Regions from separate parts of the Bradyrhizobium vignae genome, predicted to be linked through region 2. Evidence: predicted binding sites of a transcription regulator. Region 2 holds the regulator's gene; each other region holds the start of a gene.
The links. Region 2 encodes LexA, which represses DNA repair genes until DNA is damaged. Its sites were predicted from a motif close to TGTTCNNNNTGTGTTCNG; they were not measured.
Positions count from the first base shown of each region.

Region 1: the regulator LexA is predicted to act here: its motif matches at 5,201-5,218, upstream of BRAD3257_RS19565 (single-stranded DNA-binding protein).
Region 3: the regulator LexA is predicted to act here: its motif matches at 2,327-2,344, upstream of BRAD3257_RS29110 (DUF3072 domain-containing protein).

Region 1 covers NZ_LS398110.1:4,014,498-4,021,637, forward strand. Annotated here, with positions in the region: gene uvrA (excinuclease ABC subunit UvrA) at 1-1,969, opposite strand, end outside; gene BRAD3257_RS19550 (outer membrane protein) at 2,244-2,996, opposite strand; gene BRAD3257_RS19555 (outer membrane protein) at 3,234-3,926, opposite strand; gene BRAD3257_RS19560 (outer membrane protein) at 4,164-4,934, opposite strand; gene BRAD3257_RS19565 (single-stranded DNA-binding protein) at 5,374-5,868, shown strand; gene gyrA (DNA gyrase subunit A) at 6,180-7,140, shown strand, end outside.
Region 2 covers NZ_LS398110.1:3,902,457-3,909,596, reverse strand. Annotated here, with positions in the region: gene BRAD3257_RS19025 (alpha-hydroxy acid oxidase) at 1-738, shown strand, start outside; gene BRAD3257_RS19020 (HAD family hydrolase) at 768-1,391, shown strand; gene BRAD3257_RS19015 (hypothetical protein) at 1,548-1,751, shown strand; gene BRAD3257_RS19010 (molybdopterin molybdotransferase MoeA) at 2,301-3,512, shown strand; gene lexA (transcriptional repressor LexA) at 3,688-4,389, shown strand; gene BRAD3257_RS40065 (hypothetical protein) at 4,942-5,376, shown strand; gene BRAD3257_RS18995 (ComEC/Rec2 family competence protein) at 5,499-7,140, opposite strand, start outside.
Region 3 covers NZ_LS398110.1:5,976,869-5,984,008, forward strand. Annotated here, with positions in the region: gene BRAD3257_RS29085 (HWE histidine kinase domain-containing protein) at 1-902, shown strand, start outside; gene BRAD3257_RS29090 (hypothetical protein) at 899-1,120, opposite strand; gene BRAD3257_RS29095 (hypothetical protein) at 1,262-1,519, shown strand; gene BRAD3257_RS29100 (hypothetical protein) at 1,613-1,855, shown strand; gene BRAD3257_RS29105 (hypothetical protein) at 2,044-2,265, opposite strand; gene BRAD3257_RS29110 (DUF3072 domain-containing protein) at 2,384-2,578, shown strand; gene BRAD3257_RS29115 (DUF6496 domain-containing protein) at 2,667-2,942, shown strand; gene BRAD3257_RS29120 (hypothetical protein) at 2,955-3,317, opposite strand; gene BRAD3257_RS29125 (Do family serine endopeptidase) at 3,582-5,120, opposite strand; gene BRAD3257_RS29130 (universal stress protein) at 5,332-6,168, shown strand; gene BRAD3257_RS42040 (hypothetical protein) at 6,188-6,400, opposite strand; partial or broken gene BRAD3257_RS29140 (diguanylate cyclase domain-containing protein) at 6,571-7,140, opposite strand, start outside.

The sequences.
Region 1 (7,140 bases), 110 kb from region 2:
GCGCGTTCACCACCTTGATGGTGCGGCGGTGGTTCGGCGGACGCCGCTCCGGCACCTCGACCTCGAGTTCGCCGGTGAGATACTTGCCGGTGAGCGATTTCGGGTTGCGCATGATGTCGGCGGGCGTGCCTTCGGCGACGATGTTGCCGCCATGCATGCCGGCGCCGGGGCCGATGTCGAGCACGTAGTCGGCGAGGCGAATGGCATCCTCGTCATGCTCGACCACGACCACGGTGTTGCCGAGGTCGCGCAGCCGCTTCAGCGTATCGAGCAGGCGGGCGTTGTCGCGCTGGTGCAGGCCGATCGAGGGTTCGTCGAGCACGTAGAGCACGCCCGTCAGGCCGGAGCCGATCTGCGAGGCCAGGCGAATGCGCTGGCTCTCGCCGCCGGACAGCGTGCCGGAGGAGCGCGACAGCGTGAGATAGTTGAGGCCGACGTCGAGCAGGAAGGTGAGGCGCTCGCGAATCTCCTTCAGGATGCGGCCGGCGATCTCGTTCTGTTGCTTGTTCAGCGCCTCGGGCACGCCCGCGAACCACTCGCCGGCCTTCTTCACCGACAGCTCCGAGATCTCGCCGATATGCTTGCCGCCGACCTTGACGCAAAGCGCCTCGGGCTTCAGGCGGAAGCCATTACAGCCCTCGCAGGGCACGTCGTGGAAGTACTTCGCCAGCTCCTCGCGGGCCCACTCGCTTTCGGTTTCGCGGTAGCGGCGGTTGATATTGGTGATGACACCCTCGAACGGTTTCTTGGTGTCGTAGGAACGCACCCCGTCTTCATAGGAGAACTTGATCTCGTCCTCGCCCGAGCCGTAGAGGATCGCGTTCTGCGTCTTCTTCGGCAGATCCTTCCACTTGGTGTCGAGCGTGAACTTGTAGTGCTTGCCGAGCGCGGTCAGCGTCTGCACGTAATAGGGCGATGACGATTTGGCCCAGGGCGCGATCGCGCCCTTGCGCAGCGTCAGATCCTTCTCGGGGATGACGAGATCCTCGTCGACATGCTGCTCGACGCCGAGGCCGCCGCAGGCGGGGCAGGCGCCGTAAGGATTGTTGAAGGAGAACAGGCGTGGCTCGATCTCGGGAATGGTGAAGCCGGACACCGGGCAGGCGAACTTTTCCGAGAACAGGATGCGCTCGGGGCCGCTCTTGTCGTGGATCTTGGCGGTCTTCTTTTTCTCTTTCTCTTCGGCGGGCGCGGCTGCGGGCGCGTCGGCGAACTCGACGACGGCGAGCCCCTCGGCGAGCTTCAGCGCGGTCTCAAAGCTCTCGGCGAGGCGCTGGCCGATGTCGGAGCGGACCACGATGCGGTCGACCACGACGTCGATGTCGTGCGGGAATTTCTTGTCGAGGCTTGGGGCTTCCGCCAGCTCGTAGAAGGTGCCGTCGATCTTGACGCGTTGAAAGCCCTTCTTGAGCCATTCGGCGAGCTCTTTCTTGTACTCGCCCTTGCGGCCGCGCACGACCGGCGCCAGCAGATAGAGGCGGGTGCCTTCGGGCAGCGCCAGCACACGATCGACCATCTGCGAGACGGTCTGGCTTTCGATCGGCAGGCCCGTGGCGGGCGAATAGGGCACGCCGACGCGGGCCCAGAGCAGGCGCATATAGTCGTAGATCTCGGTCACCGTGCCGACGGTGGAACGCGGGTTCTTCGACGTCGTCTTCTGCTCGATCGAGATCGCCGGCGACAGGCCGTCGATCTGGTCGACGTCGGGCTTCTGCATCATCTCCAGGAACTGGCGGGCATAGGCCGACAGCGACTCGACGTAGCGGCGCTGGCCCTCGGCATAGATGGTGTCGAAGGCGAGCGAGGATTTGCCGGAGCCGGAGAGGCCGGTGAACACCACCAGCTTGTCGCGGGGAATCTCGACGTCGATGTTCTTGAGGTTGTGCTCGCGCGCGCCGCGGATCGTAATTGCGCGCAGGCTGGAGCCCGCGTTCTGTTGTTGGCGCTTCGCCCTGATCACTTCGTCCATCCCGCTGGTCCCTCAAGGAATCCAAAGACGCGCGATCGCGCCAATGCAAAAGGCGCGCTTCGCCCGGAACCGGGATCGGCGCCGATGGGTATGGCAGCGAACGTAGGAAGAACGGCGGAGGATTTCCAGTGGGACTTGCGAATCGTCAACGGATTGTTGGCGCGCTGGCGGCAAGTGGCAGCAAGCGGGCGCGGAACTGCACCTGAACAGCCCGCCGCAACAAAAAGGCCAGCGCGAGGCCGGCCTTTCGTGGCGATGTGACGTCGGTCAGCGATCAGTACTTCGCGACGACAGGGCCGCCGAAAGTGTAGTTCAGGCGAACGGTGCCCATGTCGACGTCCTGCTTGATACGGTCGGTCCGGTCGTTGATGCCAAGCACAGTGAAATTGAGGTTGCGGCCGCCCATGAACAGGTGGTCGTATTCGATGGCAACGGACCAGTTCGGTGCGAAACCGAATTCGAGGCCGGTGCCGACCGCGCCACCCCAGCGGGTCTCGCTTGCGCTGTCGACGACCACGCCGCCCAGAAGGCCGTTATATTTGGCGTGCGTGACCGCGGCGCCGCCCTTCACGTACCAGAGCACGTTGTTCCAGGCATAGCCGACCTGGCCGGTGAACAGGCCGATCGCATCGATTTTGGTCTGATTGACGACCGGCGCGAATGCGGCAAGCGGGCTCGCATTCGACCCCTTCAGATTGGCCCAGTCTCCTTGAGCTTCGAGCCCGAACACCCAGTTGGCCGCCTGCCAGCGATAGCCGACCTGACCACCGACGAGTCCACCGGTCGCGTTGTGACAACCTTCGGACACGACCGGGATTGGCGCGCCGAGCACAGCATTGAGATCCCAGCAATTGCGGCTCGAGGCACCACCGCCGTTGATGCCGAGGTAGAAGCCGCTCCAATTGTACATCGCGACTGGCGCGACCGGAGCTTTGGTGTAGGGGCGGGCCGCCAAATCGGCTGCCGAGGCCGGTGCCAACGCGCTGAGTGCGAACAAACTGGCCGAAGCCAGCAAAAGCTTCTTCATATCCATTCCCCAGTTCCGTTTCCATTCCGGCCTTCCGGAGAGCGGAAGAGCAGCGGACCCTATGACTCAAGTAACGTGGTGATTTTACACCACCGAAGCCAAAGGTTGTGTCTCCCTGGAGCCACATCTCGGCGAAAACGCTGGGGGCGGGCTGGCGTATTGCTACGCGCCTGAAAACAACAAAAAGGCCGGCGCGAGGCCGGCCTTTCGTAACGCGGGTAGCGTCAGAGACGCAGCTCAGTACTTCGCGACGATCGGGCCGCCGAAGTGATAGTTCACGCCGACCTGCACGGTGTGGAAGTTGAGCGTGCCGGTAGGAATGGCGCCCGAGAAGTAGGTCTCGCCGCCCAGGCTGCGATAGAGGTACTCGCCCTTGACCGACCACTGCGGAGCGAAGAACGCCTCGACGCCCGCACCAACGGTCCAGCCGGAGTGGAACTTGCTGTCGGAGACCGAGAGGGCTCCCAGGCTGGCGGTGAGCTTGTTGTCGATCCAGGCGTAACCACCGGTGCCGTAGAACAGCACGTTGTTGACAGCCCAGCCGATGCGGCCGCGCACGGTGCCCATCGCGTCGGTCTTCGAGGTCAGCGAGGCGGGGACGCCACCGACGCCGGGGACGAAAACCACACCTGCAGCCGTCGCGCTGACGTCGGCCCAGGCGCCATCGGCCTCAACGCCGAACACCACGTTGCCGGTCTGCCAGTTGTAACCGGCGGTGCCACCGACGAAGCCACCCTTCATCTTCGGGTCGCCCGAAGCGTTTTCCCACGCGCCGCCGCCGACGATACCGAGGTAGAAGCCGGTCCAGTTGTAGACAGCAGCGACCGGAGCGACCGGAGCCTTGGTGTAGGGGCGCGCCGCGAGGTCAGCGGCCGAGGCCGGAGCGGCGAGAGCGAGCAAACAGGCCGAAGCCAGCAAAACCTTTTTCATTTTCAACTTAATCCCAGTCCCAGTTTCTGTTGTTGCCTTCCGCGACGGAAGGGCAGCGGACTCAACGGCCCAACTGATGCCATCTCTACACCACCAAAGGCGCACGTTGTGTCTCCGAAAAGCCACATAGCCGCAAAAGGTGATGGTTACTGACTTATTACTTCCAAGCGATCGAGCCGAAACAAGAAAGGCCGGCGCAAGGCCGGCCTTTGATCTCCGAATAATTTCAGCGAGATATCAGTACCTCGCGATCGCCGGGCCACCCCAGCGATAGTTCACGCGGATGAGGCCGATATCGACGTCCTGGCTGATGCGCTCGGACCGTGTGACGACACCGAGCGGGGCAATGGCGAAATTGCCGGATCCGGTGAAGTTGATCGTGCGGTTGCCGAGGAAGATGTGGTCGTACTCCAAGCCGACTGACCAGTTCGGCGCGAATCCGAACTCGATGCCTGCACCGACCGTGCCCCCCCAACGGGTCTCGTTGGCGCGATCGAATTCGAGGCCTGTCGCCAGATCGTAGGTGCGATAGCGATCCCCGACGACGGCGCCGCCGCCCTTCACGTAGAGCAGCACGTTATTCCAGGCGTAGCCGACCTGGCCGGTGAGCAAACCGAAAGCGTTGATCTTGGAACGATCGCGCAGGCCAGTCAGCGGGCTGATGTTGTCGCCGGAGAAGTCGGCCCAGTTGCCTTGGCCCTCGACGCCGAACACCCAGTTCGCCGACTGCCAGCGATAGCCGACCTGGCCACCCACCGTGCCGCCCGTGGCGTTGTGGCAGCCTTCACCGACCAGAACGCCCGTCACGGGCGTCACGAAGTCCCAGCACTTGTGGCTCGTGCCGCCGCCGCCGTTGATGCCGATGTAGAAGCCGCTCCAGTCGTAGATGGCAGCGACCGCCGGCGCCGGAGCCTTGGTGTAAGGACGCGCTGCGAGATCCGCCGCGCTTGCAGGAGCCGACAGGACCAACGCCATTGCACCGATTGCACTAAACAGAATCTTATTCATTGCAGTCTCCCCACTTTCGTCCGCTTCTCGAAATCCCCAAAGCGGCTGATCAGGCGCGACGCCCATATGAACTAATTCCGAGGCAACCGTAGCCTAAGGAAAGAGCAGAGTCCGTCTCCGAAATGCCACACTCGGCGACCGACTGAAGTGGCTGCAACTTGATGAATGTTAAGTGGTTTTTGCCGTTCACGGGAACCCGGAAAGGTTCCATCGGAGGAATTGTCTTTTTATCGGCACGCGACCGAATGTTCTGGTGCGTCGCCGCAAAGAACAAATCTGGAACAAAGCCGATGGTGATGCTATATGTGGGGATAACCCTGGGGGTGCCGGGCTGACCGGTGCCCGCAAGCGTATAGGGTCGCCTCGACGGGGCGCAGAGCAACGCGGGCAGCGGATTCGCCCTTTTGAAATTCAGTGGCATTCGGAGTGGAGAGCGGCGATGGCGGGAAGCGTCAACAAGGTCATTCTGGTTGGAAATCTCGGCAAGGATCCTGAAATCCGCCGCACCCAGGACGGGCGGCCGATCGCGAATTTGAGCATCGCCACCTCGGAGACCTGGCGCGACAAGAACACCGGCGAGCGCAAGGAAAAGACCGAATGGCATCGCGTCGTGATCTTCAATGAAGGGCTCTGCAAGGTCGCCGAGCAGTACCTGAAGAAGGGCGCGAAGGTTTACATCGAGGGCGCGCTGCAGACCCGCAAATGGACGGACCAGAGCGGCGTCGAGAAGTACTCGACCGAGGTCGTGCTCCAAGGCTTCAACTCGACGCTGACCATGCTCGACGGCCGCGGTGGCGGCGGAGGAGCCGGCAGCTTCGGCGACGAGCCGGGCGGCGATTTCGGCTCCTCCGGTCCCATCAGCAGCGCACCGCGCCGTCCGGTTGCCGCCGGCGGTGGCCGCAACAGCGACATGGACGACGATATCCCGTTCTGAGCGTGCGTCGTGTCAGCAATTCTTACTAATTGATAGGGCGGGCTCGGATTTTCCGGGCCCGCTTCATGTTTGGGATGAGGTCCGCGTTGCGCCCATGCGAAGTTGGCCGACGGGGCGGCTTCTCGCGTGATCAGCCAGGCGCGACGGGTGGTTCTGAAGGGCCGATTCCGGGAGCGGTTCAGGGGCTGGTCCGGAGCCTTAAGTTATTGGAAAAATAAGCGGAAAAAGCGCTTTCGAGGGGGCTGCAAGGGTGGTTATCCGACCCTGGATGCGCTATATGATTCCCAGATAAAACCTCACCGGATTTCCCCTTGGCTGACGACGACAACAAGCCCGGCGACCAGCCGGCGCAACCCTCGGACATTCGCCCCGTTTCCATCTACGAGGAGATGAAGAAGTCGTACCTCGATTACGCCATGAGCGTGATCGTGGCGCGCGCGCTGCCCGATGCGCGCGACGGGTTGAAGCCGGTGCACCGCCGCATCCTGTTCGCGATGAACAATCGCGGCGACACCCCGGACAAGAAGCACAAGAAGTCTGCCGGTGCCGTCGGCGAAGTCATGGGTAAATACCACCCGCACGGCGACCAGGCGATCTACGACGCCTTGGTGCGCATGGCGCAGGACTTTTCGATGCGCGCGCCCCTGATCGACGGACAGGGCAATTTCGGGTCGGTCGACGGCGATCCGCCGGCGGCGATGCGCTACACCGAGTCGCGCCTGACCAAGATCGCGCTGAAGCTGCTCGAGGACATCGACGACGACACGGTCGACTTCCAGGACAACTATGACGGCTCTGAAAAGGAGCCGGTGGTTCTGCCCGCGCGGTTCCCGAACCTGCTGGTCAACGGCGCCGGCGGCATCGCGGTCGGCATGGCCACCAACATCCCGCCGCATAATCTCGGCGAGGTGATCGACGCCTGTGTGGCGCTGATCGACAATCCGTCGCTGACCATCGACGAGCTCAACAACATCATTCCGGGGCCGGATTTCCCGACCGGCGGCATCATCCTCGGACGCCAGGGCATCCGCAGCGCCTACCATCTCGGCCGCGGCTCGATCGTGATGCGCGGCAAGGTCACCTTCGAGACGATCCGGAAAGAACGCGAGGCGATCGTCATCACCGAGATCCCGTATCAGGTGAACAAGGCGACGATGGTCGAGCGCATCGCCGAGCTCTACAAGGAAAAGAAGATCGAGGGCATCTCCGACCTGCGCGACGAGTCCGACCGCGACGGCTATCGCGTCGTCGTCGAGCTCAAGCGCGATGCCG
Region 2 (7,140 bases):
GAGAAGACCGCCGAGGCTGCGCCCGACGCGCTGCGGCTCTATCAGCTCTATGTCCGCGGCGACGATGCCTTCGTCGCCGATGTCGTCAGCCGGGCCGAAAAGAACGCTTATGCCGCCTTCTGCCTGACCGTCGACACCGCGCATTACAGCCGTCGCGAACGTGACATCGCCAAGCGCTATGTGCGCGAGAGCCGCCTGCGCGCCACCGGAGGCGATTTCCAGAAGGGCTTGGAGTGGCGGACCGTCAAGATGATCAAGGACAAGTTCAAGATCCCTCTGATCCTGAAGGGCATCGCCACCGCCGAGGACGCGCAGATCGCGCTCGAGCACGGTGTCGAATGGATCTACGTCTCGAACCATGGCGGCCGCCAGCTCGACCACGGCCGTGGCGCCATGCATGTGCTGCCGGAGATCGTCGATGCCGTGAAGGGCCGCGCCAAGATCATGGTCGACGGCGGCTTTTGCCGCGGCACCGACATCGTCAAGGCAATCGCGGCGGGCGCGGACCTCGTCGGCATCGGCCGGCTGCAGTGCTGGGCGCTGGCGGCCGCCGGCGAAGGCGGCGTCGCGCGAATGCTGGAGCTGCTGGAGGACGAGGCGCTGCGCTGCCTTGGCCTCTTGGGCGCCACCTCATTCGCCGAGATCGATAAATCCTGCCTGCATCCGGCGACCGCCACCAACGCACCCGGCGTGTTCAGCGCGTTCCCGCTGTTCGACCATGAGCCCTATCGCTACTGAGTTGCCGATATTGAAGTGAAAAGGACGCAATGACATCACTCTCTCCCGGCAGCGCCGATGCGCTGCTGTTCGACCTCGGGCGCGTGGTGCTCGACATCGACTTCTCCAAGGCGATCGCCTGCTGGGCGGGACATGCGGGCTGCCGGCCCGAGGCCATCGTCGCGCGCTATGTGCGTGACGAGGCCTACCGGCTGCACGAGATGGGCAAGATCAGCGACGCGGACTATTTCGCCTCGCTGCGTGCCTCGCTCGGAATCGGCATCTCGGACGCGCAGTTCCTGGAAGGCTGGAACGCGATCTTCGCCGGTGAGATGCCAGATATCGCCGAGCTGCTGCCGCGCGCGGCGAAGCAGATGCCGCTCTACGCCTTCTCCAACACCAATCGGCCGCATGTGGACTATTTCTCGAAAGAATACGCCGGCCTGCTCGGCCATTTCCGCGAGCTGTATTTGTCGTCCAGCATCGGACTGCGCAAACCGGACGCGGAGGCTTTCGATCACGTCGTGGCGGCGATCGGGGTGCCGGCGGATCGCATTGTCTTTTTCGACGACCTCGCCGAGAACGTCGAGGGAGCGCGGGCGCGCGGCTTGAAGACCGTGCATGTCACCTCGCCGCGTGACGTCGGAAACGCATTGAAAGCGCTGGGTATCTGAGCCGCGGGAGGCCCGGTTCGTGCTCAGTTCCCGAAACTAAATTGCACGCGATGAGGAACCCAATCACTTTGTGCATTTTTATACAGAGTTCCGGGAACGGAATACCACCCATCGGACTCATGAGTCCGTTGGGACTTCTACATTGGACTGATCGACGTGCTGGGCAAGACCTATCTCACCAAGCAAGCCTCGCTCCTGCTCGAATTCGCCAGAACCACCTCGGATTCTGACCTCTCCGCCAAGCTGATCAGCAAGGCCGCCGACCTGAAATCCCAGGCCGATCCGCTGCCCGACAAGGATCAAGGTCCCAGGGCGCCCGACGTCGCGGACGTCAGTCCGGACGATCCGACGGAGCGTTGACCGATGCTGGCCGTGGCGCTCGTCCTTCTCGTGCTCGCCATGGCCGTCCTCGTGCCGGTCTGCCTCGCCTTCCGGATCATGCCGCGGCGGACTTGAGCCACCTTAGGCATCCGAGTGCTCGCGTTCCCGTGCGGGATGCTGAATCGTGAGAATGACGATTTCGCCAGCCTTTTCGTCCAGCCGGTTGAAGCGATTCAAGGATCGCAACGCGCCTTACGGGCTGTGCTCCCTAACATAATCGGCAATGCTAATCAGATCGTGGGTCGCGCGTTCCGTGAACCTGCGCCTCTTCGCTCGAAGCGGCGGAACGGGGCTTCGACGTCAGGATCAAAGCCAATATCGAACACGCAATCTCGTCCTGGCTATCCGCAGGAAGCCGCCGCACGGCTTGAAGTGCCTTTTCGAGCAGTTTTGTCATCGACAGCCAGTGCGGAAAGGAAGTGTGGCTTTTCGCCGGGTTGAGGAGGTCTTTTGCTTCAGCCCCTCCGCTCGGCTAGAACTTTGCCGACCGAGTCCTTCGATTTGTTCGATTTGTTGCGGGAGTTCGCCGTGGCCCTGATGCCGGTATCCGACGCGCTTGCCGCCGTGCTCGCAGGCACAGAGCCGCTGGCCGAGGAGACGGTCGCCCTCGACGCCGCCTACCATCGCGTGCTCGCGCGGGACGTCGCGGCGCGGCGCACGCAGCCGCCGGAAGCGATGTCGGCGATGGACGGCTATGCCGTGCGCGCGGCAGACGCGGCAACGATCGATTCCAGACTGGCGGTGATCGGCGAAGCCGCAGCGGGCCGTCCGTTCGCGGGAACGGTCGGCGTCGGCGAAGCGGTGCGGATCTTTACCGGCGGCGTTATTCCCGACGGCGCCGATGCGGTCGTGATCCAGGAGGACACGGTCGCCGACGGCAAGCACATCATGATCAAGGAAGCCGCGATTCCCGGACGGCACATTCGTCCCGCCGGCGTCGACTTCCGCGAGGGCGACGTGCTGCTGCGCAAAGGAACCCGTCTCACCGAGCGCGATCTCGCGCTCGCCGCTGCGATGAATCATCCGCAGCTCGCCGTCTGCCGCCGTCCGAGGGTCGCGATCCTTGCCACCGGCGATGAGCTGGTGATGCCGGGCACCGCGCCCGGTCGCGGCCAGATCGTCTATTCCAATGGCTATGCCCTGCACGCGCTCGCCCGCAGCGAGGGCGCCGAGACCATCGATCTCGGCGTTGCCGCCGACACGCTGGAGGCCACTTCCGCCGGCATCCGCCGCGCTCGCGAGAGCGGCGCCGACATCCTGATCACGACCGGTGGCGCATCGGTCGGTGATCACGATCTGGTTCAGCAGGCGCTGAAGGGCGAAGGCATCTCGATGGCGTTCTGGAAGATCGCGATTCGGCCCGGCAAGCCGATGATGCACGGACGGCTCGGCGCCATGCGCGTGATCGGCCTGCCCGGCAATCCCGTGTCATCATACGTGTGCGCCTTCCTGTTCATGGTGCCGCTGATTCGCGCCCTGTCAGGCCGTTCGGTGATTCATCATCGCCGCGAATGCGCCGTGCTGGGCCGCGATCTCGGGGCCAATGACCAGCGCGAGGATTATCTGCGTGCGCGACTGGAACTGCGCGGCGACGGCACGCTCGTCGCCCTTCCCGTCCGCCATCAGGACTCCTCTCTGCTTGCGAATCTCGCTGCGGCACAGGTACTTCTCGTACGCGCGCCGTTCGCGCCGAAGGCCGAGGCCGGCACGCCTTGCGAGGTGCTGCGGCTCCCCGTCTGAGCTGCACGGCACACGCATTCCGCGAGATTTGCCCCGTTCACCGTAAATTAAGCAGTTGCGGAACACATATCGAACATATAGTGTCCGTTCATGATTTGTTTCGAGGATGTAGCGGCTTATCGCTGAATTCATCGTCTCGGAATCGAACGACATCAACCGGGGGACTTTGGTCGAGATGTTGACGCGCAAACAATACGAGCTTCTGCGGTTCATCAGCGAACGTCTGAAGGAAAGCGGCGTGCCGCCGTCTTTCGACGAGATGAAGGATGCGCTCGACCTGCGCTCGAAGTCAGGCATTCATCGCCTGATCACTGCGCTCGAGGAGCGCGGCTTCATCCGCCGCCTGCCCAACCGCGCCCGCGCCATCGAGGTGATCAAGCTGCCCGAACTCCAGGCCGCTGCCGGCAATCGCCGCGGCTTCACGCCGAGCGTCATCGAGGGCAATCTCGGCAAGGTGCGCGCGAGCTCCAGCCCGCCTGTTGACGAGGGCGAGCGTCCCGTCGCGGTGCCCGTGATGGGCCGCATCGCGGCCGGCACGCCGATCGAGGCGTTGCAGACCCGCAGCCACACCATCAGCGTACCGCCCGACATGCTCGGCGCGGGCGAGCACTACGCTCTCGAAGTGCGCGGCGATTCGATGGTCGAGGCCGGCATCCTCGATGGCGACATGGCGCTGATCCAGCGCAACGAGAGCGCCGATACCGGCGACATCGTGGTGGCGCTGATCGATGACGAGGAGGCCACGCTCAAGCGCTTCCGCCGCCGCGGCGCCTCGATCGCACTCGAGCCAGCCAATGCCGCCTACGAGGTCCGCATTCTTCCGCCGAACCGCGTGAAGATTCAGGGCAAGCTGATCGGGCTCTACCGGAAGTACTGAGCGGTCTGCGGTCGTTGGACACCTCTTGGAGCGGATCATTTTCCGCTCTGGCTGGATGGTCTTTCCGGTTCTGCTCAGACTATTCGGTCCTTTTTCCGGTGCGAGATCCTCGGCACGCCGCACGAAGCAACATCGCTTCGCGGCCACAGCTTCGAGGAGACGCCACCCGCCAGATGTTTCATGGACAATCATTGCAGCGCTGATCGCAGCATCAGCGTCGCAGGCCATTGCCACACAGTCGCACCGCCATGTGCGCAAGCAATCGAGCCAGTACGAATTCGCGACGCGCGGAATGTGATGCGCAGCTCTCCGCAATCGAGCCGGCAATAAGCGAGCCGGTCAGCACCCGCGGGGCGCTGACATTGGCGCCGTTCGAATGCACAGGCGTCGGCTTTGTTCCTATCGAATCCGGGAAAGATAATGTGATCGCGGCTCGCGAAGCCCAGCCGCAGATTTGCCCACAACCGAGCAGAACGTTGTATGCTTCACCCTGATAGAGGCCTGCGCCTCCAAGAGAGGTGCGGCTTGCTATCTTCGCATGAGGAGCACCCGATGTGTGACTATAGCCTGCATGCCGTCGCGACGCGCCCTGCCGAAGTCGGCGAGACGATCGTCACGACAACCTTCCGCGGCACCTCGACACGCGGCTTCGCCTCTGAAGCCGATCTCTCCGTCGCGGTCTGCCTGCTGCCGGGAACGGAGCTCGCTTTCGCCGACAACGTTCGTTACGACAACCGCTGGATCTGGACGCGCACCGTCAACTCCCGCGTCGGCAAGTTCGGCAAGATCGATCCGCACATTCCCGATCGCCATCATGACGCGATCGAATTTCCCGACGGCAAGTACGTGCTGGTGACGCAGCTCGTCGAAGGCCAGCGCGCGACCGTGCTGCAACTGCCGGTGACCCAGCCGGTTGGCGAGCGCGAGCACAAGCCGCAGATCGTCGCCGAGACGAGGTCCACGATCACACGCCTGCCGATCGGCTGATCGTCGGCGCGCCCCCGGCCGATTTGTCGAGGGCCAGAACTTGAAATGCCATCGCCGGCTGAGGCCGGCGAGATGGTATGGTTTGCGTCCTGCAGAATCCCGCGCCTCCTCCGCATCGATCCTCAATCGTCAGCCTGCAAGTCGGCCTCCGATGGCGTTGCGTCCCGATTGCGGGGCACGGCCGTCTTCGGCGCAAGGCTGCCGTCGAAATCCCCCTCGCCGGCGCCGGCCGGCAGCCAAGGGCGGCTTGCGCCTCTCGCCCTCACCACCTGCACCGAGAAACCCTCTCCGTTTTGCGTCAGAGCCAGCGCGCCCTGACTGGCAAGGCGCGACCGATCGACCACCATCGCTGCGCAATCGGGCGGCGCGGGCCGCGCCGTCACCACCAACGCAGCGCGGCTGCAATCATCAGCCAGCGCGTCGATGCGCAGAGAAAGCGCGACCAGCCGCCCGTCCGCAAGCGGCGCCACGCAGCCGGACTCGTCACATGACACACCGCTCGCCAACGAGGCGTTGGCGGCATCGCGCGGATCGGCATCGGCGGCTAACCATTCCCTCAGCAGAAAGCCATCCTTGCTCGCGCGGATCACATGCAAACGCCCGTCGCCGCCCCGGACCGCGACGCTCGCGCCATCCCCGGCAATCAGGATATCGGGCTGCCGCACCGACAGTCCCCAGAGGATCGCTACCAGCAGCACCAGGGCGCCGGACAAGCGCAAGGGCGTGCGCAACAGGCCCATCACGATGATCCCGAGGCTGGCCGCGATCAACGGCGCGATTCCGAACGCCGGAATGCGGCCAACTGCGCCCGGTAGGGCCGCCACCCAGCGCGAGACCGCGACCATCCAGTCAATGCCGATCCCCATCAGCCACCAGAACACGCCGTCGAGGCCGAAGGGCGCCGCGAGCAACCCTAAAAGCCCCGCCGGCATCACCAGCGCCGAGACCACCGGCATCGCGCCGAGATTGGCGAGCACGCCGTATGGCGTCACGCGATGGAAGTGGAAAGCGGCATAGGGCGTGGTCGCAAGCCCCGCGATCAACGAAGCCAGCAACAGCATCGCGATCTCGCGGCCGCCCCACAGCGCGATGCGCGCTGTCGTCGAATGATCGGGCGATGCAAGCAGGTTCGGCATGCCGATCTGCACCAGCGCCACCAGCCCGAGCGTCGCGACGAAGGACATCTGGAAGCTGGGATGCACCAGCGCTTCGGGCGCGACCGCGAGCACGATCAGCGCGGCCACAGCGAGGGTTCGGAAGGTGATGGCGCGGCGATCGACCATCACGGCGATCAACACCACCGCGGTCATGAAGAACGATCTCTGTGTCGCGACCTCCGCGCCTGACAGCAGCAGGTAGAACGCTGCCGCCGCCAGCGCAGCGGCCGCCGACCATTTCTTGATGGCGAAGCCGGCCGCCAGTCCCGGGATCAGCGCCAGCAGCGCGCGCACTGCGAAGAAGACGACGCCGGCGACGACCGCCATGTGATAGCCGGAGATCGACAGCACATGGCCGAGCCCCGAGATGAACATGGCGTCGTTGACGGGCGTGCTGATCGCATCGCGCCGTCCCGTGAGCAGCGCGGTCGCAATCGCGCGGTTGTCGCCTTCGAGCGTTGAGCGGATGCGCGCGTCGATCGCATCGCGCAGGCCCTGCATGAAGGCGGCGTAGCGCAGCCGCAAGCCGCCGGCATCCGGCGGCACCGAAGCCGTGATCGCGCCCATCACGAAACCGGAGGCACCAATGCCCTGGAAGAACATATCG
Region 3 (7,140 bases), 2.1 Mb from region 2:
TCGGCGTCAGCCCGGAGAGCTTCGAGGTCAATCCGGCCAACGTTCAGGCGCTGTTGCACCCCGATGACGTCGATCAATTGCGCAAAGCGATCGCCGAATTCAACAAGGGCACGCGCGCCTATGAAACAGAGTTCCGCATCGTGCGGCCCGACGGCGAGGTGCGCTGGTGCGTCGGCACGGCGGCCGCGACGGTCGACGAGAGCGGGCGCGTGGTGCGCGTCAGCGGCGTCACCGTCGACATCACAGAACGCAAGCGCGCCGAAGAGCGGCAGAACCTGCTCGCGCGGGAAGTCGATCACCGCGCCAAGAATGCGCTGGCGCTGGCGCAGTCGATCGTGCGCCTCACGCGGGCCGACGAGGTCAAGGCCTATGTCAACGCGGTGGAGGGGCGCATCAATGCACTGGCGCGCGTGCATACCATCCTGTCGCTGTCGAGTTGGCAGGGCGCTGAGCTCTCCAAGTTGATCGACGAGGAGCTTGCGCCCTATTCGCTCGGCGACCAGATCAGACTGGCAGGTCCCGAAGTTCAGTTGATGCCGGCAACGGCCCAGACACTGGCGCTCGCACTGCATGAGCTCTTCACCAACTCGGCAAAGTATGGCGCGCTCTCGACCCGATCGGGACGGCTCGCGATCGATTGGCAGGTCGAGGACGAACTGCTCACGCTGTGTTGGGAGGAGTCGGGCGGTCCGCTGGTCATGACACCGAAATCGCGCGGCTTCGGCACGCGGAGCCTGCTTGCGAGCATCGAGTCCCAGCTTGGCGGACAGGCGCAGTTCGATTGGCGAGCCGAAGGCCTGTTGTGCCGCCTGGAGGTGCCGTTGACACGCAAGACGGCGACCAGCGCACCCGGCAAATTCGATACCGCTGGCTCCGCCGAATTGCAGCGCGCATCCGGCTAACCGGACGCTGCGCTCGTCACGCGCCGGGCCATCCGCGGTTCGCGCGCGACCCGTCCTTCCAGCCAGGCCTCCGTTCGGGCGAGATCGCGCAACGCCCTGGCGTAGCGGCGTGCCGCATTTCGCTCTGCTCCGCGCGGCAGCCTGCGGGCTTTACGCAAGATGTCCACGGCCGCGCTACGATAGGCCAGCGAGCGGTAAAGAAAGACTACCTTACCCATATCGATATTCCCGTTTTGATGACACCCATCCTCGCAAGCCCGGCATGAACGTCGGATGAAGCGAGTGACGACAAATTCGTTCGATCGGCTGGAACCCGGGAATTGCGCGTGCGTTGGCATGCCAGTTCGGGATTCAGTCCCATGCGCACCAAGAAGTCGTCTGAGCTGATCTCTGCCAGCGGCCTTATCAAGCTGATGACGCATGCAATGATGGGCGCAGCCCTCGGCCTCATCTTCAGCCTCGCGCTCGTCCTGTCCAATCCGGCCGTGGCCAACCTGCTCAATAACGGCGGAAGCCAAGCCGTTGCGGTCTTCGCCCTCACCTTGGTGACGACGTTCGCGATCGGCGCAACGCTCACTGGCGTCGTGTTCATCCTCGCAGAGGACAAGCAATCTTGAAGCGTGCGTGGCGCGGGGAAATGCTTTGTTGGGAACTCCTGCGGCGAATAGCGGTTGGCTGCCTGCGTCAATTCAACTCAGGGAGTTTCCCGCATGAAGACGACCAAGCTCGCTCTCGCCGTAATGTTGGCAACCGGCCTAGCCGCCGCGCCGTTCGCCGCCCAGGCGAAGTCGCATAAGGCCAAGCACGGATCCTCGATGTCATCGTCGCAGACCACCGGCGCCAATACCAAGTCTACCCGGGGCGCTGATCCTTCCGGCCAAGGCGGCTCTGGTCCCGGCTCCGATCAGGGCGGCACCATGACGAACAAAGGCGGCATGACCAACACCAAATAGCCGCTCCCCGTAATCCATGGAGGGCTCCGCCACTGCGGGGCCCTCGCTCGACGCTCCGAGCTGTCAGGATTCGGCATCCACGCGCTTCCGGCACCCGGGACGCACGCTCAACGCCATCGCGGTTCGACGGGCAGTTGCGAGATCCGGTATGGGTCCTGCTCTTCCTCCGCCATACGCTTCCAAAGATCTCAGCGGCGTCCGATTGCGTGGACGGGATTGCCGACTGGCTTCACGGGACGAAGGCGCACCCGGTCGCGGACATCAGGCAGAACGTCGCTGCCACCAGCCGCCCTCCATTCGTCGATCAGGAGGTTGATTTTCCGGCGCAGATCCATCTGCGCCAGGGCCCTTTCTGTGCAGTCGTGATCGCGCTCGACGAGGTCGCGCACCGACGCCTCGACGTCGGCCATCTCAAGCCTCAAGGCTCTGATTTTACGTCGAATTTCATTAATTCTGTTGTCCATGCCCTGTTAGAACAAAATAAGAACATATAGTCAAGTCACGATTTCTGGACGGAGGCGAGAGGACATGCAGGTTCAAGGTCAATACGATGCCAGGGCTTTCCTGAGCGAGCAGATGACGCGAGCGCAGGGCCTCAGGCTGAAACGGCTGAGTGAAGAGGCCTATCAACCCGCCCAATACGCACGGGATCTGTCCTTCAGCGAGGCCGCACGGCGCATCCAGGCCCTCGAAGCGGAGATAGAGCTGGCGAATTCCTTCTAGGCAGCGGTTCGCGTTTGGAACATTGCATAGGCGCTCCCGGAACCATGGCCGTGCCGAATGGTTTTTCTTCGGCCAAGGGAGAACATGCATGGCACGTAAGGCAAAGAAACGCCGTTACTCACGCAGCGCCGGCGGCGATGTCGAAAGCGAGATGCGGCGCTACAAGAAGGGCACCGCGAAGAGCGGCCGTGGGGGACGCGGCGGCCGCGTGAAGAGCCGCAAGCAAGCGATCGCAATCGGACTGTCGAAGGCACGCAAGAAGGGCAAGAAGGTCCCGAAGAAGGCGTCGAAGCGCAAGAGCGCCAAGAAGACCTCCAGGACGTCGTCGAAGAAGTCGTCGAAGCGCAAATCCAGCAAGCGCTGACGCTGATCAGTCTCAGATCATGCTCCCCGGCATGAAGCAGCGGATCGAAATCCCGAACGCAGTCTTCACCGGCCACACCATGGTGCGGCCTGCACGGTTCGGCTCGGTGATGACGGCTTCGTCCGGCACCTCGATCCACTGTCCATCGAGACGCACCCGGTAACGCCCGTTGTGCGACTCCCAGTCTGGATCGGCAACGGCGACCCCATCCGCATCCGAGCAGCACGGACCCAGATGGCTACGCAGGCTGTCGAACCAGGGCTTGAGGGGCGAGTCGGCGTAGCGGCCGTCGTCGCGCCCGAGCGCGTTTCCGTGCCAGAGCACCAATGGCGCCAGGAGCAGCGCACTCCTCAGCGAGAGCTTCAATCGATCCATGTCGGCACCGATCAAATGTGAACCACCGGCCAGTTCCATAAGGCGCCGGGAAGGTTCGAAGTTCCAGGCTTGCAACTGGGCTCCGCGGCTACGTCGCAGCAGAGCACAGAGGAACTGTGACCAGTGAACACGGCTTTTTCGGACGCACCGGGTCATCGTCCCTGCCGTTAACGAGAATGTTATCGGGCCTTGGCGAGCTTGATTGCGTATGCGAAAGGCGGCCCGAGGGCCGCCTTTCTGGACTTGCGCCGGTCGAGCTTCGCCTTACGCGAGCGGCACCGCGACGAAGCGGGTGGCATCCGCGCTTCTGACCTGCAACAGAACGCTGCGCTTGCCCGACGCTTTGGCCTGCGCCAGCTCCGAACGCATCTCGCCGACATTGCTGACCGCCTTGCCGCCGACATTGAGGATGACGTCACCGGTCTGGATGCCGCGCTGCGCCGCCGGCCCTTGCGGGTCAACCTCGGTGACGACGAGGCCCTTCTGGCCGGCGCCCTGCACCTCGCCGGCTGGAGCCAGACCAAGCCCGAGGCGCGGCGTACCGGCGCTCGGCTGCATCTTGCCGTCATCGGCCTTGTTCGCGGCCTGCTGTTCGTTCGGCAGCTCGCCGAGCGTCAGGGTCACCGTTTTGCTGTCGCCTTTGCGGAAGATATCGAGCTTCACGGACGTGCCCGGTGCCAAGGTGGCGATGGTGCGGGCGAGATCGCGGGAGTCCTTGATCGTGGTGCCATTGACGGCGGTGATGACGTCGCCCGCTTCGATGCCGGCCTTGGCCGCCGGGCTGCCGTCCTGCGGATTGTCGACGATGGCGCCGCGCGCCTGCTTCAGGCCGAGGCTGTCGGCGATCTCGGCCGTCACCGGCTGCACCTGAACGCCGAGCCAGCCGCGCGTCACCGCGCCCTTCTCCTTCAACTGCGCGACGACGAGCTTGGCGGTCGAAGCCGGAATGTCAAAGCCGATACCGACCGAGCCGCCCGAGGGCGAGAAGATCGCAGTGTTCACGCCGATGACGTTGCCGTTCATGTCGAAAGCCGGCCCGCCGGAATTGCCCTTGTTGATGGGCGCATCGATCTGGATGAAGTCGTCATAGGGACCGTTGCCGATATCCCGGCCGCTGGCCGAGACGATGCCGGCGGTCACAGTGCCGCCAAGACCGAAGGGATTGCCGACCGCGACCACCCAGTCGCCGATGCGCGGCTTCTCGTCGGAGAACTTGACGAACGGAAAGTCCTTCTTGCCGTCGACCTTGATCAGGGCAAGGTCGGTCTTCGGATCGGTGCCGACCACTTTTGCGGTGTAGATGGTGCCGTCATCGGTCGTCACCTGGACGGACTCGGCATGGTCGACGACGTGGTTGTTGGTCACGGCATAGCCGTCAGCGGAGATGAAGAAGCCGGAGCCTTCGCCGGTGATGACCTGGTGGCGGTGCGGCACGCCGTTCGTGCCACCCGGGAAGCGGAAGCCGAACTCCCGCGAGAACTGGTCGAACGGAGAAGTCTCGTCCTTGTCCATCCGGTTCTGCTGCAACATCGCGCTCTTGTCGTTGTCCCGGTCGATCTTGACCCGCACCGAGATCACCGCGGGTTTGACCTTGCTGACCAGATCGCCGAAGCCCGGCGGTGTTGCGACGGCTTCCGCAGCCTGAGCCGGTGCAATGAAGGAGTTCATCCCGAACGGCGAAGTGCCTGGGGCAACTGACAGGGCGGCCACGCCCAGCGCGGCCACGGTGCCGAGCAGCACGAGCCGGCGCGGCCGCAAGATCTTGCGAGACGTGGTAGTGTTGGAATTGATGCGATCGTTCATGTCGAAATGTCCATGTTGAGCTGGTGTCGCCTTGCCGTCAACATGGTCGTTGCTACCTTACGGCGTCCCGTCCACCCGATTAAATCTCGGCAAAGAATGGGGGAGCAGGCGCAGCAAGCAAACGGTCGCTGGCCGTTTGATGCAGCTCAACACGGGTCCTTCGCGCAGTGAAAAACTGCAACCACCGGATGATGTCCACTGGAGGCGCGCCATGTACAAAGACATTCTCGTCCACATTCCCACCGAACGTCCCATGCGTTCGGCGATCGACGGCTCGATCTCGCTCGCGGCGAAACTCAACGCGCATCTCGACGCGGTCGCGGTCGGCTATGTCGCAACCAGTGCAGCTTACGTGATGGAAGGCGGCGCCGCGGTGGCGGCCGTGTTCGAACTGGAACGCGAGCGCGCCGTGGAGCGGGCCGAGGCCGCGCTCGCGGTGTTCAAGAGCGAGGCGGCGAACGCCGGCATCTCCTACGCCAGCCACGCACTCGGCGCGATCCCGGCGGATGCAGCCGGCTCGCTCGGCGAGATGGCGCGACTGCACGACCTCAGCGTCGTGCTTCAGCCTGATCCGACGCAAGGCTCGTTCGACAACGACATGCCACGCGAGATCCTGTTCCAGGCGGGCGGCCCGGTCCTGTTCCTGCCCTACACCTTCCGTGGAGCCTTCAAGGCAAACCGGATCGGCATCTGCTGGGATGGCAGCCGCCTCGCTGCCCGCGCGGTGCGCGACGCAGCACCGTTCCTGGCGCGCGCCGCAGAAATCGTGATCATCACCATCAACGAGACCGACGCCGCCTCCAACGAAGCGTCAGCGAACAGTCTGACAAAACATCTCCGCCGGCGCGGACTGTCGACCCGCACGGTCGCCCTCTCGGCAACGCGCGCCGACATTCAACCGACCATCCTGTCACTGGCGGCGGACGAGAGTCTCGATCTCCTGGTGATGGGCGGGTACGGCCACTCGCGGTTGCAGGAGCGCGTTCTCGGCGGCGTCACCCGCGCTATGCTGGATGCCATGACGGTCCCGACGCTGATGTCGCATTGAGCCGTGCCAGATGGCGCCATCACGCTGCGACGGGAGTTTCCCATGTCGTGGGCGCGGCGGCGTCCTTGTCGCGTTGCACATTGCAGGCGTCGAAATGCGCCTTCAGCTCGATTTCGGCGAGATGTTCGAAATGTTCGGCTCGGCCGAGCAGTTCCCAATTCTGGAGCGGCCGATAGGCCGCCTGCTGGCGACAGAGGGACGCCAGCGCCCGGTAGCGACGTACGTTCTCCATGAGACCCTCCCTCGCTTGCTAGGGTTATTGCCCTGATTTGCGTCAGGTCGATGGCGGTTGTGCAAAAGATTTGCTGCGCCCCCGCACTTGAACTTGGTCGTCAGGCCCAAGTTCCAAATAGCGCTGGCGGACGCCTGGAACCTCGAGCTTGATCTTGTCGAACGGGAACGACTGCAGAACGCGATGCCGATGCTGAGGCCTACGTTGGAGAGATAGTCGTCGACCTCCAGCTCCCTGCCGATCGTCTCGACCAGGCGTTCAGCCAGCACCAGAACGTCCTCACGGCGCGCGTCCTCGGGCATCAAGACCACGAACTCGTCGCCGCCGATGCGGGCGACGAAGGCGCCTTCGGCTTCCGTGGCAAGTCGGTCAGCCGCCGCTCGCATCAGCAGGTCGCCGACGGGGTGACCGAACACGTCGTTGACCTCCTTGAAGCGGTCGAGATCGAGGCTCAGCACGGCAAAACTGGTCGCCGCCTCCCCCGCCCGCTTCAACCGCTCGGCGAGCGCCGCATTGGAGGCGCTGCGGTTCGGCAGGTCAGTCAGCACGTCATGATGCGCGAGATGGCTGATGCGCTGCCGGGTGGTGACGCGCTCCGTGACGTCCTCGATCACGCCAACCAAGTATTGCGGATTCCCGTCGCCATCCGCGATCAGCATTTTGCGTGAATTGACGACGCGGTCGCGGCCTTCGCCGACTTCGAGCAGATGCTCCTCGAGGAACATCGGCATGCCGCTCGC